Regions from separate parts of the Geobacillus zalihae genome, predicted to be linked through region 2. Evidence: predicted binding sites of a transcription regulator. Region 2 holds the regulator's gene; each other region holds the start of a gene.

Region 1 (5,125 bases), 1.4 Mb from region 2:
CGATTTTGCCGATTTAAAAGAGGCTGGATTCCTTTCCTTGACCGTCCCGACTGAATACGGCGGCCAAGGGGCGTCGCTTTATGAGCTCGTGCTCGTGCAAGAGACGATTGCCCAAGGTTCTGGGGCAACGGCATTGTCGTTTGGTTGGCACGCCAGCATTCTCATGCGGCTGTTTTTGCTTCGCCGCTGGCCGGAGCCCGTTCTCACCCGTTTGGCGAATGAAGTCGTTTGCCGCCACGTGCTCATCAACAGCGCCCACTCTGAACGGACAACTGGCAGCCCGGCGCGCGGCGGTAAACCGGAAACGACGGCCGTCTTTCGCCATGGCCGCTTTGTGCTTCGGGGGCGAAAGACATTTGCATCGTTAGCCCCTGCGCTCGATTACGTCTTAATTTCCGCCACGATGGAAGACGGTCGGGTCGGTGAATTTCTCGTGCCGATGTCTGCTTCAGGCATTCGCATCGAACCGACGTGGAACACGCTTGGCATGCGGGCGACGCGCAGCGATGATCTTGTTCTTGAAGAAGTCGAAGTCGACCAAGAGGCGCTCGTAGAGACGCTTGGAGAAGCGAACGAAGCTGCTCCGGCGCAAGGATGGCTGTTGCACGTGCCGGCTTGTTACTTAGGCATCGCCATTGCGGCGCGCAATGAGGCGCTTCGCTTTGCCAAGACGTACCAGCCTAATACCCTGCCTCACCCAATCGCCTCGACGCCCGAAGTACAGCGGAAAATCGCTGAAATGGAATGGCGCCTCACCCATGCGCGCCATTTCCTGTACGCGGTCGCCGATTTATGGGATCGCTATCCGGAAAAACGGATGGAAATGAAAGAGGAGTTGGCAACAGCCAAATTGGTCGCCACCAATACCGCGCTTGAAGTCGTCGATTGGGCGATGCGCATTGTCGGCGGACAAAGCTTGTTTGCTGACAATCCGCTTCAGCGGCATTACCGTGACGTCCGCGCTGGGCTCTACAACCCGCCTGCTGACGACTTGACGCTTCAATGGCTTGCTAAGCGGGCATTGTCTCACAACCCACCTGCTCCATAAAACAGAACGGATTCAAGCAACACGAAAAAGCTGTCCCTGCTTTGTGGGGGACAGCTTTTTTGATGCCAAGCGGTTATTCCACCTCAAGCGCCGAACGCAAAAATGCCGGCAACGCGAAACATTGGCGAAAGATCCCATCGTTCACATATTTCGTGTCATTTGGAATGGTAGTCTGCACCGGAAAATCGAGCGGCCGTTTCGAGCCGATCGTAAAGCTCCACAACCCTCCTGGATACGTCGGCACCACGGCGGTGTACACAAGCACATGCGGGAACAGTTCGCGAATATTGCGGTACGTCCGCTTCAAAATATCCAGATGGAAAATCGGCGACTGGCTTTGGCAGACCATCAGCCCATCCGCTTTCAACGCGCGATGGACGTTGGCGTAAAACTCCGGTGAAAACAAGGCTTCCGCCGGGCCGACTGGGTCGGACGAGTCGATCATAATGACGTCGTAGACGCTTTCCTTCCCTTGCACAAACTTGACGCCATCATCATAAACAAACCGCACGCGCGGATCCGATAAGTTGCCGGAGACGGCTGGCAAATGCTCTTTGCACGCCCGGACGACTTTTTCGTCGATTTCCACCATGTCGATGGCTTCAAGATGAGCGTATTTCGCCGTCTCACGAGCTGCGCCGCAGTCGCCGCCGCCGATGATGAGCACCCGCTTCGCTTCCGGATGAAACTGCAGCGGCACGTGCGAAATCATTTCGTTATAAATATGGCCGTCAATCGAGGTCGTTTGCACGACGCCATCGAGTACGAGCATGCGGCCAAAATCGTACGAATCCAAAATCATCACATGCTGGTACTCGGACGGCTCGGCAAAAATCACCTCTTTGATTCGATAGCTGATTTTTAAGTTGTCGCGATCATCTTCGGTGAGCCAAAGCTCTCCATTGTCCATATGCAAGTAAGGTGGCAAAGCGTTTCCTTCGTGTTTCATTGTGACCTCCTTTAGTCATGCAGATGTTTTCACACCTTTCTAATCTTAATATATTCTTCGTCTTGTGGCAAACAAAGGGGATGTGATCGGCCGGTGCCGGACGTATTCATCCCGCCGCCCATGTTTGACGACTGGTTTCGTTTTTCCAACTGATGATCGTTCTTGCCGCCACATCCCGCGCAAAGGCCGAGCGCCAAGGTGCCAATCGCCGCAAAGGCCGCCATCGGTTTCGCATCATCCCGCGTCTTCCTTCCGTAGAGCGATGCTTAGTGATCGTGTGCCTGCCAAACGCCAAAAAACTCTCCAGCTTATAGCCAGAAAGTTTCCTCAACCGCGCCGCTCTTTCAATAAAGAACGAAGCGACGCTCGGTCTTCAAGCAAGTCGGCGAGCGTATACGCATCCAGCACACGCAAAAACGCCTCTAACGCCTCGTGAAGTGCGAAGCGAAGCCGACATACCGGCGTTAAGACGCACTCATTGCCGTGGGCGGCAAAACACTCGACAAGCGACAAGTTTTCCTCCGTTTCGCGAACAACCGCGCCGATGACAATCTCCGCGGGGCGTTTCGCAAGGCGGATTCCACCGTTGCGCCCACGGATCGTTTCAATGTAGCCGAGTTTGCCAAGCTCATAGACGATTTTGCTTAAATGATGCTCTGAAATGGAAAAGGCAGCGGCAATGTCTTTGATGTTTGTTTTTTCTTCTTCATCAAGCGCGCCTAAAAACAAGAGGACGCGCAAGGCGTATTCCGTATAGTTCGTCAACTGCATCGTGATTCACAACCTTTAAGCGACATTCTTGATCCCATTGTACCACACCTGATTCGAACGGAGAATTGTGAACAATTTATTAAAGATGTATTTGAAATATTGCTTTTTTCGCAGTGCTCATGGTTGAATAAAAGATGTATTAAAAATACATGTTTTACAAGGGGATGAAATCATGACAACGACAACGAAATTGCATCCAAAAACGATTGAAATTGTGAAATCAACGGTGCCTGTCTTGGAAACACATGGCGAACAAATTACGAAGCGGTTTTATGAACTCATGTTTTCCAATCATCCGGAACTGCTCCATATTTTCAACCACGCCAACCAAAAGCAAGGGCGGCAGCAACGCGCCTTGGCCGCAGCCGTGTATGCGGCAGCGCGCTATATCGACCAGCTTGATGCGATTTTGCCGGTTGTGCGGCAAATCGGCCATAAACACCGCAGCTTAGGAATCAAACCAGAACAATACCCGATCGTCGGAAAGCATTTGTTGCTGGCGATCAAAGACGTGCTCGGCGACGCCGCCACCGACGAAGTGATCACGGCTTGGGCGGAAGCATATGAAGCCATTGCGTCCGTTTTCATTCAAGTGGAAAAAGAGCTCTACGATGAGGCAGCGGCCAAACACGGAGGCTGGCGTGACTTTCGCCGATTTGTCGTCGTGAAAAAGGTGAAAGAAAGCGGCGTCATTACTTCGTTTTATTTGGAGCCGGAAGACGGCAAGGCCATCAGTGATTATTTGCCGGGTCAATACGTGAGCGTCAAACTGTCGATTCCGGGCGAGACGTATACGCATATTCGCCAATACAGCTTATCGGATGCACCTGGAAAAGGGTATTACCGCATCAGCGTCAAACGGGAAGCAGCTACAGCGGACAAGCCGGCCGGCATTGTTTCCAACTATTTGCATGATCATGTCCAAGAGGGCGACGTGCTCGAGCTTAGCGCTCCAGCCGGCGATTTTACGCTTGATTTGTCCAAAACGACGCCGGTTGTGTTCATCAGCGGCGGCGTCGGCATCACTCCGCTTTTGAGCATGGCGCATACGTTGGCCATCCGCCAACCGACCCGCCCAGCGGCGTTTTTGCATGCTGCTTTGAATGGCCGCGTGCACGCGTTTGACGAGGAGCTTCGGATGTTGGCGGAACGCCCGTCATTTTCTTATCATATTTGTTATGAGTCGCCATCCGACGAGGACCGCCGCCATCCATATTTTGGAAAAGAAGGGCGGATTGACCTTGCATGGATGCAATCCGTGATCCCGACGAAAGACGCAGACTTTTATTTCTGCGGCCCGGTGCCGTTTATAAAAACCGTCTATCGCGCTCTAAAACAATGGGGTGTGCCAGAGGAGCACATCCATTACGAATTTTTCGGCCCGGCCGGCGATTTGACGAAAGACTGAGAGAGGTTTTTCGCTTGCCAGGGGGCTGACCCAAAAGGGTCATTTTCCTTAACAAAACACAACATATTGTTCCTTAATAATTGTTTTATACCTATATACGGTAATAAGAAAGGGTGTCCCGATCCTTTTGGGACACCCTCCTTTTGTTATCTTCCCTGTTGGCAAGTTCATGAATTTTTTGTATGATGAATGGCAAGGAAAAGCAAGAAAAGGGAGAGACAACGCATGACGACATTTCGCCAACATCGCTGGCAATCATTTTTGCAAGGTTACGAGCAACGCGCTCGAATCCTTATTTCCTGCCCAGATCGCCCGGGCATCGTCGCGGCGGTGACGTCGTTTCTGTACGAACAAGGGGCGAATATCGTTGAATCGAGCCAATACTCGACTGACCCTGAGGGAGGGACGTTTTTTCTCCGCTTGGAGTTCGACTGTCCGAACATCGCCGAGCGAAAAGAAGAGATCGAAGCGGCGTTCGCCCCGATCGCTGCTGAATTTCAGATGCGTTGGCAGCTTCGGCTGCACAACGATATTCGGCGAATCGCGATTTTTGTCTCCAAAGCCGAGCATTGTCTGCTTGAACTTCTTTGGCAATGGCAGGCGGGAGAGCTGATCGCCGACATCGCCCTTGTCATCAGCAACCACCCCGACTTGCGCGAGACGGTCGAGTCGTTTGGCATCCCGTATGTGCATATTCCGGTGACGAAAGAAACGAAAGCGGACGCCGAAGCCGAACAAATCCGTCTGCTTCGTGACTATCAGATCGACACCATCGTGCTTGCCCGCTACATGCAAATTTTGTCGCCGGCGTTTGTCGCTGAATTCCCGGGACGGATCATCAACATCCACCACTCATTTTTGCCCGCCTTTATCGGCGCGCGTCCGTATGAGCGGGCGTATGAGCGCGGCGTCAAATTGATCGGCGCCACATCGCACTACGTCACCGACG
Region 2 (5,125 bases):
TCATCACGTATATCGTCATGCAGCTGTCCGCCTTTGTCGGCGTGCCGCTTCTTCGCGCCCTCGGCGTCGGCCAAGGAACGGAAAGCCGCCTCGAAGCCGCCAAACTGGCTTCCGGGTATTGGGCGATCATTAGTTTCCTGCTCGCTTTTGTCATTATCCTATGGCTGCTCCGCGGTGACCGCAACGAACGAATGATGCGGCGGCTGCCGCTTGGTTCCTCGTGGATGTGGGCGGTCTTGGGCGTCTTTTTGGCGCTCACGGCGCAAAGCATCGCCGCCAACATCGAATGGCGGTTGCTCGGCATCAAACCAGGGTCGGAAAATACAAGGCAAATCATCGATATCATCCGCCTGACGCCGCTGCTTATCGTCGTCACCTCCGTCATCGGCCCGATTTTGGAGGAGATTATCTTCCGCAAAATCATTTTCGGCTCGCTTTATGAAAAATACAACTTTTGGCTTGCTGCGCTTGTCAGTTCGCTCTTGTTTGCCCTTGTCCATATGGAGCCGGAGCATTTGCTTTTGTACACGTCCATGGGGATGGTATTCGCGTTTTTATACGCGAAAACCGGACGCATTTTCGTGCCGATTTTCGCCCATGTCGCCATGAATACGTTCGTCGTCGCCATGCAGACGCTGTTGGCCGACGAGATTGAGAACATGATGCGCCAGTCCGAGCTGCCGCTCGCCGTTTGGAGGGTTTGGCTATGATGCGAAACCCTCAGCTGTTTTCGCTTCCGTATTTCGTCTTAGGCTCAATGTTTACGTATTTGGCCATCGAAAGTGCTCATGAAACGGTTTGGAACGTCTCCACCATCGCTTTAGCGGCGCTCGCTGCCTTTGATTTCGGCACCGCCCTTCGCCTTCTTTTCGCCTCAAAACGCTGACCCCTTCCCGTGATTCGGACGGGAAGGGACCAGAACATCAGTCTCATGACGGCGATCATATCGTGAAAATGGAAACAAAAAACAAGAGGCCGGCCTCAAAGTCCTGTGTTGCGGCTTTTGAGACGGCCCCTTCGTTTGGCCCGGCCTTGCTCGCTTTCCTCTCAATGTTTTTCGTCCCGCCTCACTCATTGCCTTCCTCCTCGGCTGCTCGCTGCGCTTTCCGATAGCCGATGCGCGCCACCCAAATGCTTCCTTCATACAAAATGGTGAGCGGAATCATGACGATCACTTGCGACAGCACATCCGGCGGCGTAATGACCGCCGCTAAAATAAGCAGCGCCAAATACGCATACTTGCGGATGCGAACAAGAAGCTGCGGCGTAATAAGCCCTAAGCGGGTGAAAAACAACACGACGATCGGCAGCTGAAACACGATGCCAAACGGCAGCACGAGCTGAAGCAAAAACTGAAAATATTCATTAATGCCGATCATTTGTTGAACCCCTAGTTGGTCAGCCAGCTGGCTCATAAATCGAACGACAAACGGAAACAAGACGAAATAAGCGAAGCTGACGCCTGCTAAAAAAAGAACGATCGACGCCGGGATATAGCTTAACGTCACTTTCCGCTCTTTTTCATACAGACCGGGGCTGACAAACGCCCAAATTTGATACAACAGCACCGGAGCCGACAGTACAGCCGCGATGACAAAGGCAAACTGAAAATACACTTTAATCGGATCGGTGAGGCGGAAGGCGTTCATGGTCAAATGCTTCGCCTCGGCCGTTCGCTGCAAATACAAAATGACATCATCGACAAAAAAGAAACTAACGACAAGCGCCGCAGCAAAAAAGATGAGCACGATGATGAGCCGTTTTCGCAGTTCACCCAGATGCTCATACACCGACATTTCTTTGTCATTCATTGTTTCCCCATCCTGCCTTGTCATCGGTCGGTTTTCGTTTCTTCGTCATCAGCGAGCCCTTTTGTGGCGTCTTTAAACTCGCGAAGCGACTGGCCGAACGACCGCCCCAACTCCGGCAGCTTTTTCGTGCCAAACAGCAACAAAATCACAGCAACGAGCAACAAATATTTCATGTGTTGTTCTCTCCTTTTTACGATGGCGATGGATAGTTTTTCAAAAAATAGACGAGCGACTGCAGCTCAATGGCTAAATCGATATGATGGACGCGAATATGGTTCGGCACGTTCAACCGCGCCGGAGTAAAGTTTAAAATGCCTTTAATTCCTTGCGCGACAAGGCGGTCGGTCAGCGCTTGAGCCGCGGCGGCCGGCACGGTTAAAATGGCGACCGGGATGTTTTCGTGAAGCCGCTCCTCCAACTCATCGAGATGATAGACCGGCACCCCGCCGACTGTCGTCCCTACTTTCCGCTCATCGACATCAAACGCCATCACGATTTTCGTATTGTTGTTTTTCGAAAAATTATAGTTTAAAAAGGCGGTGCCTAAATTGCCGACGCCAAACAAGGCGACTTCGGTCACCTCATCCTCTTCAAGCGTCCGGCGGAAAAACGACAACAAATAATTGACATTATACCCGTATCCCTTTTTGCCAAGCGCGCCAAAATAGGAGAAATCACGGCGGATCGTCGCCGGATCGACTTTCACCGCCTCGCTCAACTCGGCAGAGGAGACGCGTTGCTTGCCGGAAGCGTGCAAGTTTTTCAAAAACCGATAGTAAAGCGGCAGCCGTTTGGCGGTTGCCTGCGGAATTTTCGGTTGTTCGTTGCTCATGATCTCATCCCCTAGCTAATCGGTTTTCCGTCGGTAATGGCCAGACTTCCCGCCCGTTTTTTCGACCAAATACGTCGGACCGATGACCATTCCTTTATCAAGCGCCTTGCACATATCGTACACTGTCAACGCACAGACCGAAGCGGCCGTCAGCGCTTCCATTTCCACTCCTGTGCTCCCTTTCGTTTTCACCGTTGCCGTGATGACGAGCTTATGCGCTTCTCCATCGTTTTCCCAAGCAAAAGCAATGTCCACACCCTTTAACATAAGCGGGTGACACATTGGAATAAGGTCAGCTGTCTTCTTCGCCGCCATCACCCCCGCCACTTGAGCGACGGCGAGCACATCCCCTTTCTCGATCGCATTGCTCGTCATTTTTTCGTAAATTTCCCGGCTGACAGTCACGCTCGTTTGCGCCACAGCCACTCGCACAGTATCTTCTTTGTGCGTAATATCAACCATTTTCGCGCGCCCTTGTTCATTGAAATGAGTGAACGATGACAATACAATCTCCTCCATTTATACACTATACACGATTTTTCATCATTCGTCTTTGACCGTTTTCGCGACTTGCGTTAAACTATTCGCGAGGTGACGGACATGATCATTTTGCAAGTGCACGGGCTCACGAAATATTTCGGCGCTGACCTTATTTTATCGAATATAAAACTAGAAATACAGTCCCGCGACCGAATCGCCCTTGTCGGCCGCAACGGAGCGGGAAAATCGACATTGTTGAAAATCATCGCCGGTGAACTCTCTTTCGACAGCGGCAAAATCATCAAACCAAACCATATCAAAATCGGCTATTTGGCGCAAAACAGCGGGCTCGACTCGCCGCGTTCCATTTGGGACGAAATGCTTGAGGTATTCACCCCGCTTCTAGGACTCGAAAAACAGCTCGCCGAACTCAGCATGCAACTCGGCGACCCGGACGTACTCGCCGATCCCGCTCGCTATGAAAAAACGCTGAAAATGTATGACGAGCTGCAAGAACAATACAAAGAACAAGGCGGCTACCAATACGAAGCCGACATCCGCTCCGTTTTGCACGGGCTGCAGTTTTCCTCATATGATTATAAAACTACGCCGGTCTCGTCGTTAAGCGGCGGACAGCGGACGCGGCTTGCCCTTGGGAAATTGCTGTTGTCCAAGCCGGATTTATTGATTTTGGACGAGCCGACGAACCATTTGGATCTTGAGACGCTTGCCTGGCTGGAGCAGTACTTGCAAGCCTATCCCGGTGCCGTCCTGGTTGTTTCCCACGACCGCTACTTTTTAGACAAAATCGTCACCGACGTATACGAACTGTCGAATGCCACGCTCAAACACTATGCCGGCAACTACAGCCGCTATTTGGAGTTGCGGGCCGAGCAATACGAACAAGAGTTAAGACGGTACGAGAAACAGCAAGAAGAAATCGCCCGACTCCAAGACTTCATCCAGCGCAACATCGCACGTGCCTCGACGGCCAAACGGGCGCAAAGCCGGCGAAAGCAACTGGAAAAAATAGAACGGCTCGAACGGCCTGTCGGCGATGAAAAATCAGCCTCCTTTTCGTTCTCGATCGATCGACCGAGCGGCTATGAAGTGCTCACCGCTGAAGACATAGCCGTTGGCTATGACGACGGTGCACCCATCATCCGCCAAATCAGCTTCCGCATCACGCGCGGCGAAAGCGTCGCCCTAGTCGGGCCGAACGGCATCGGCAAGTCGACATTGCTGAAGGCGATCGCCCGAAAACTCCCTATCCAAACAGGAGAGCTCCGCTACGGCGCAAACGTCCAAATCGGCTATTACGATCAAGACCAAGCTGATTTGTCATCGAACAAACGGGTGCTTGACGAGCTGTGGGACGCCTACCCCGAAAAGACGGAAAAAGAAATTCGCACCGTGCTCGGCAACTTCCTGTTTTCCGGCGATGACGTTTTAAAACCGGTCTCCGCTTTAAGCGGCGGGGAGAAAGCACGCCTTTCGCTCGCCAAGCTGATGCTGCAAAAAGCAAATGTCCTTCTTTTGGACGAACCGACAAACCATCTCGACCTTGACAGCAAAGAAGTGCTCGAGCAAGCGCTCATCGACTACCCGGGAACGATTTTGTTCGTTTCCCACGACCGCTATTTCATCAACCGAATCGCAACAAAGGTGTTTGAACTTTCCAGCGGAGGCCTAACGGAATACTTAGGCGACTATGATTACTACATCGCCAAAAAAGAAGAAATGCGCGAATTGGCGCTCCTGAACGTCCGCCCGACAGAAACGGCAAGTGATTCTGCCAAAACGACATACGAGCAAGAAAAAGAGGAAAAAAAACGACGGCGCCAGCGCCAACGCCGCTTGGATGAAATCGAAGCCGAGATTGCAGCGCTTGAAGCACAAATCGCTGAGATCGAGCAAAAACTTTGTGATCCATCCGTTTACGGCGACTATGAGACGATGCAACGATTGACGCAAGAAAACGACGAGCGGAAGCAGCGAGTCG
Region 3 (5,125 bases), 300 kb from region 2:
GATTGAGGATTACAAAACGAAAGAGCGGACGAACACGTTGACCGGCGAAAAAACGGCCATTAATTTGCCGACATCCAATGTGCTCAAGTATATCTTGGAGGATGGCTCGTGGTTTTGTCTGCGTCCATCAGGGACGGAGCCGAAAATGAAGGCGTACTTCGGCGTCAAAGGGACGTCGCTGGGGGACAGCGAAGAAAGACTAGCGCGCTTAACAGAAGCCGTCATGCAACGCGTAAAGGATGTGCTTAGCACCGTTTCGCCTTCTTATGCGCAATGATCAGCACAATCTGCGGGGAATTGGCATCGGCCAATTCCCCGTTCGTTTTACGAGTAAAACTGCGCGTACTGCTCGACTCCCATTTTTTGTTCGCTCACTTCAAGCGCATGGTCAATATAGCGAAGCAAGGCGTGCAACCGCTCCTGGATGACGGAGTAGTCATGTTCAAAATTATAAGCGTGGAGAAACTTTTCAATTTTTTTCGACAGAATATCATCAGGCGTACGCACCATTAAAATGAGCAAATTGTCCCATTCGGAGCGATGCGTGTAATAGAGCGCCTTATCATAGTCGACGGTGTTCAAGCGGCATGCCTCCTTTATCAAGAAGGAGTCATTGTTAGTGTATGACGGCGGGGCGTTTTGTTGCCCTGTAAATGTTGCGACAGAAGGCAAAATATAAATTATAACCGAAATGAAAACGAAAAAGGAAAAATAAATGTTGCAATTTTGTGACAAGGATAGTATCCTCAAAATAAGGGGATGATGAGAATGAACAAACGGCACGAAGGGCAAGAAATCATCAACATGTGCAAATGGATGGCGTCAGTGGGATTGATTGTCGGAGTTGTACTGTTTTTGCTTAGTTTTATCGCAAGCGCTTACAACAAAGACTATTTCTTGACGATCATCAGTCTCAGCATTATCGGGGCCTCGATGTTTATGTTCGGATTCGGCCTGTTTATGGGTCTGCTGACGGAAACGTACCATCGCGGCCCGCGCGAGAACGTATAGCGCGCATAGAGAATGAAAAACACCGGAGATTAGCCCGGTGTTTTTCGCTTTTGCTGGATGTACCAATAGAAGATGGCGAAACCAAGAGCGACCAAAAAGACTGGAAATAAGAATGGACGGTAGGCATGGATGTACTGCTTGACGGCCATCCAGCGGCTTTCAAAATAGGCGCCGATCGTCAAAAAGACAGCGACCCACACCATCGCCCCGCTGTAGGCGAACAAAGCAAACTTTCTCCAACGGTAGGCGTTCATGCCGGCCCAAAAGGCGGCGAGATGCCGAACGCCGGGGATGAAATAGCAAATGAACAATACCGCTGGGCCGAGCTTCGAAAAAAGCGCTTTCGTTTGCTCGAGCCGCTTCTCCGTAAGATGAAGCTTCGGACCAAATTTATGCAAAAACGGCAGCCCGAGCGTAATCCCGAGCATATAGCTGAGCGAGATGCCAATGATGGCTCCAAGCCAGCAGGAAAGAAAAGCGAGCGGATACGAAAACGCCCCCGTTGAAACGCGGTAACCGGCATATGTCAACAGCAGCTCGTCGGGGATCGGCAGCCCGACGATGCCGAGCATCAGCGCAACCATAATGCCGATGTAGCCAAAATGTTCAATGAAATGATGCCAATATTGATGCAAACGATCACCACGCTTTATGGAAATATGTCGTGTACAACACAAATTATAACGGACGGCAGGCAGAAATGGAAAGCATGGGCAATGATTCAACGTATCAAAATTTCTTTTCCCTCATACATTGTGATAAGAGGAAAAAGGGGGGAGATGGATGCGGAAGGGCGAGCTGAAAGAGCTGGAACGGGCCATTGCCGAAATTACCGAAATTGCGGAAGGATTTGGCCTTGATTTTTATCCGATGCGTTATGAAATTTGTCCGGCGGACATTCTTTATACGTTTGGCGCCTACGGAATGCCGACGCGATTTTCCCATTGGAGCTTTGGGAAACAGTTTTACAAAATGAAGCTTCATTATGATTTAGGGTTAAGCAAAATTTACGAGCTCGTCATCAATTCGGACCCTTGCTACGCGTTTTTGCTCGATACGAATACGCTCATCCAAAATAAGCTGATCGTCGCCCATGTGTTGGCTCACAGCGACTTTTTCAAAAACAACGTCCGCTTCAGCAACACGAAGCGCGATATGGTGGAAAGCATGGCGGCGACAGCGGAGCGGATCAAGCATTATGAACATCAATACGGAAAATTGGAAGTGGAAAAATTTTTGGATGCCGTCTTGGCCATTCAGGAGCATATCGATCCCTCGCTCCTGCGGCCGAAGCTGTCATGGACGTGGGAAGATACGGAAGTGTACGAAGAGGAGGAGCCTCCGAAAACATCGACGCCGTACGACGATTTATGGTCGCTTGACGAGCGGAACAAACTGAAAACGCCGCCGCGAAAAAAACGGCGCAAGTTTCCTCCGCAACCGGAAAAAGATGTGCTATTGTTCATTGAAGAATACAGCCGCGAACTGGAGGATTGGCAACGCGACATTTTAACGATGATGCGCGAGGAAATGCTTTATTTTTGGCCGCAGCTGGAGACGAAAATCATGAACGAAGGCTGGGCGACGTATTGGCATCAGCGCATTTTGCGCGAGATGGATTTGACGAGCGATGAGGCGATTGAATTTGCGAAACTGAACGCCAACGTCGTGCAACCGTCGCGCACCGGCATCAATCCGTATTATTTAGGACTGAAAATTTTTGAAGACATTGAAGAGCGGTGGAACAACCCGACTGAGGAGATGAAAAAATACGGCGTCAAGCCGGGGTCGGGGAGGGCGAAAATTTTTGAAGTGCGCGAACTGGAATCCGACATTTCGTTTTTGCGCAACTATTTGACGAAAGAGCTCGTCATGCGCGAAGATATGTATTTGTTCCAAAAACAGGGAAAAGAATATAAAATCGTCGACAAAAACTGGGAGCATATCCGCGACCAACTCGTCAGCATGCGGGTCAACGGCGGGTTTCCGTATATCACGGTCAATGACGGCGACTACATGCGCAATGGGGAGCTGTATTTAAAACATTGGTATGAAGGGATCGAACTCGATCTGAAGTATTTGGAAAAAGTATTGCCCTACATTTATCAGTTGTGGGGCCGTCCGGTCCATATGGAGACGGTTGTTGAAGAGAAGCCGATGTTGTTTACGTATGACGGGAAGACGGTGCATCGGAAGTATTTGTGATCACGAACGGCAGGGGCATCCTGCTTTTTTTGTTTGTCACGGCAGATATGTGAAAAATGTCACAAATTATTCGAATTTGCGATGGATAAGAGCGGGAAGTTTATGGGATAATAAACACAACTGGTTTGTGATGTTTATCACAATTATGTCATGTAGGACTTTACGGAGGGGAATGAACGTGTGGAAACGGCAAGAAACGTGGCTCATATGGATTAGTTTTTTGGCGGCGGCCGCCGTGTTCGTTTCGTTGATGGGACGGCTGTTTTCACAGGGGGGATGAAATATGCGCGAGTATGATTCAGTGTGGCTCAGCCGCGTGCTGACAGAGTTGACGCTGACGTTTCACATCATTTACGCCACGATCGGCGTTGGGATTCCGCTTATGATCGCCATTGCCCAGTGGATTGGGATTCGGAAACATGATATGCATTATATTTTGCTTGCCCGTCGTTGGACGCGCGGCTTTGTCATCACGGTGGCGGTCGGGGTTGTGACCGGAACGGCGATCGGCTTGCAGCTGTCGCTTTTATGGCCGAACTTTATGCAGCTGGCTGGCCAAGTGATCAGCTTGCCGCTGTTTATGGAGACGTTCGCCTTCTTTTTTGAAGCCATTTTTCTCGGCATTTATCTGTATACATGGGACCGGTTTGAAAACCAGAAAAAACATTTGCTGTTGCTCATTCCGGTGGCGATCGGCTCTTCGGCTTCGGCCATGTTTATTACGATGGTGAACGCCTTTATGAACACGCCGCAAGGGTTTGAGTTGAAAAACGGCGAGCTTATCAACATCGACCCGATCGCCGCAATGTTCAATCCGGCCATGCCGACAAAAGTCGCCCACGTGCTGGCGACGGCGTATATGACGTCGGCGTTCGTGCTCGCTTCGATCGCGGCGTGGCATTTATGGAAGGGCAACCGACACGTGTACCATCGCAAGGCGCTTCATTTGACGATGAAAACGGCGCTCATTTTTTCCGTAGCGAGCGCTCTTGTCGGCGACTTGTCAGGCAAGTTTTTGACCGAATACCAGCCGGAAAAGCTGGCGGCGGCCGAATGGCATTTTGAAACGAGCTCCCACGCGCCGCTCTTGTTATTTGGCACGCTGACGGAGGATGGGGAAGTGAAGTATGCCATTGAAATTCCATATGCGTTAAGCATTTTGGCGCACAACCACCCGGGGGCGGTCGTGACGGGGCTGAACGACATTCCGAAAGATGAGCGCCCGCCGCTTTATATCCACTATTTGTTTGATGCCATGGTGACGATTGGCGTGTTTTTAATGATTTTATCGGCTGCTTATTGGCTTGGATCGATTTTTCGTTGGAAATGGACAGCGAAAAACTGGTTTTTTGGATTGTTGACCGCAGGGGGGCCGTTGTCGATGATCGCGATTGAAACCGGATGGTACTTGGCGGAAGTCGGCAGGCAGCCATGGATTTTGCGCGGTTATATGAAAACGGCCGAGGCCGCAACATCGTCTGCCCATGTCGATGTGATGCTTGTGTTGTTTTGTGCGTTATACCTCGTATTAGGAATCGCAAGCGTGATCGTCCTTGTCCGTTTGTTTCGCCAAAACCCGATTGAGCGGGAGCTGGCGGAGCGCGGGGAGGTGGCGCCATGACGCTCGAAGTGGTCGGGATTTCGGTGCTATGGCTGTTTTTGTTCGGCTACATTATCGTGGCTTCAATCGACTTCGGAGCTGGGTTTTTCAGCGCCTACAGCCATTGGGCGAACAAACAACATATTTTGCATCGCATCATCCAGCGCTATCTGTCGCCAGTATGGGAAGTGACAAACGTCTTTCTCGTCTTTTTCTTTGTCGGAATCGTCGGCTTTTTCCCGAAAACGGCGTATTATTATGGCTCGGTGTTGCTTGTTCCGGCCAGCATTTCGATTGTTTTGCTCGCCA

The links. Region 2 encodes Rex, which represses fermentation and respiration genes when NADH is low (regulators of the CRP and FNR family bind a similar motif). Its sites were predicted from a motif close to TTGTGAAATATTTCACAA; they were not measured.
Region 1: the regulator Rex is predicted to act here: its motif matches at 2,834-2,851, upstream of nsrR (nitric oxide-sensing transcriptional repressor NsrR).
Region 3: the regulator Rex is predicted to act here: its motif matches at 3,264-3,281, upstream of QWV57_RS02860 (cytochrome ubiquinol oxidase subunit I).

What each region holds. Positions count from the first base shown of each region.
Region 1 covers NZ_CP129217.1:1,702,961-1,708,085, reverse strand. Annotated here, with positions in the region: gene QWV57_RS08700 (acyl-CoA dehydrogenase family protein) at 1-1,048, shown strand, start outside; gene speE (polyamine aminopropyltransferase) at 1,122-1,997, opposite strand; gene nsrR (nitric oxide-sensing transcriptional repressor NsrR) at 2,325-2,768, opposite strand; gene hmpA (NO-inducible flavohemoprotein) at 2,941-4,176, shown strand; gene purU (formyltetrahydrofolate deformylase) at 4,402-5,125, shown strand, end outside.
Region 2 covers NZ_CP129217.1:253,358-258,482, reverse strand. Annotated here, with positions in the region: gene QWV57_RS01415 (CPBP family intramembrane glutamic endopeptidase) at 1-710, shown strand, start outside; gene QWV57_RS01410 (YdiK family protein) at 707-886, shown strand; gene tatC (twin-arginine translocase subunit TatC) at 1,068-1,811, opposite strand; gene tatA (twin-arginine translocase TatA/TatE family subunit) at 1,832-1,984, opposite strand; gene QWV57_RS01395 (redox-sensing transcriptional repressor Rex) at 2,002-2,643, opposite strand; gene moaC (cyclic pyranopterin monophosphate synthase MoaC) at 2,659-3,147, opposite strand; gene QWV57_RS01385 (ABC-F family ATP-binding cassette domain-containing protein) at 3,244-5,125, shown strand, end outside.
Region 3 covers NZ_CP129217.1:549,992-555,116, forward strand. Annotated here, with positions in the region: gene QWV57_RS02835 (phospho-sugar mutase) at 1-277, shown strand, start outside; gene QWV57_RS02840 (YhdB family protein) at 325-582, opposite strand; gene QWV57_RS02845 (hypothetical protein) at 763-1,011, shown strand; gene QWV57_RS02850 (DedA family protein) at 1,041-1,646, opposite strand; gene QWV57_RS02855 (SpoVR family protein) at 1,795-3,216, shown strand; gene QWV57_RS02860 (cytochrome ubiquinol oxidase subunit I) at 3,500-4,837, shown strand; gene QWV57_RS02865 (cytochrome d ubiquinol oxidase subunit II) at 4,834-5,125, shown strand, end outside.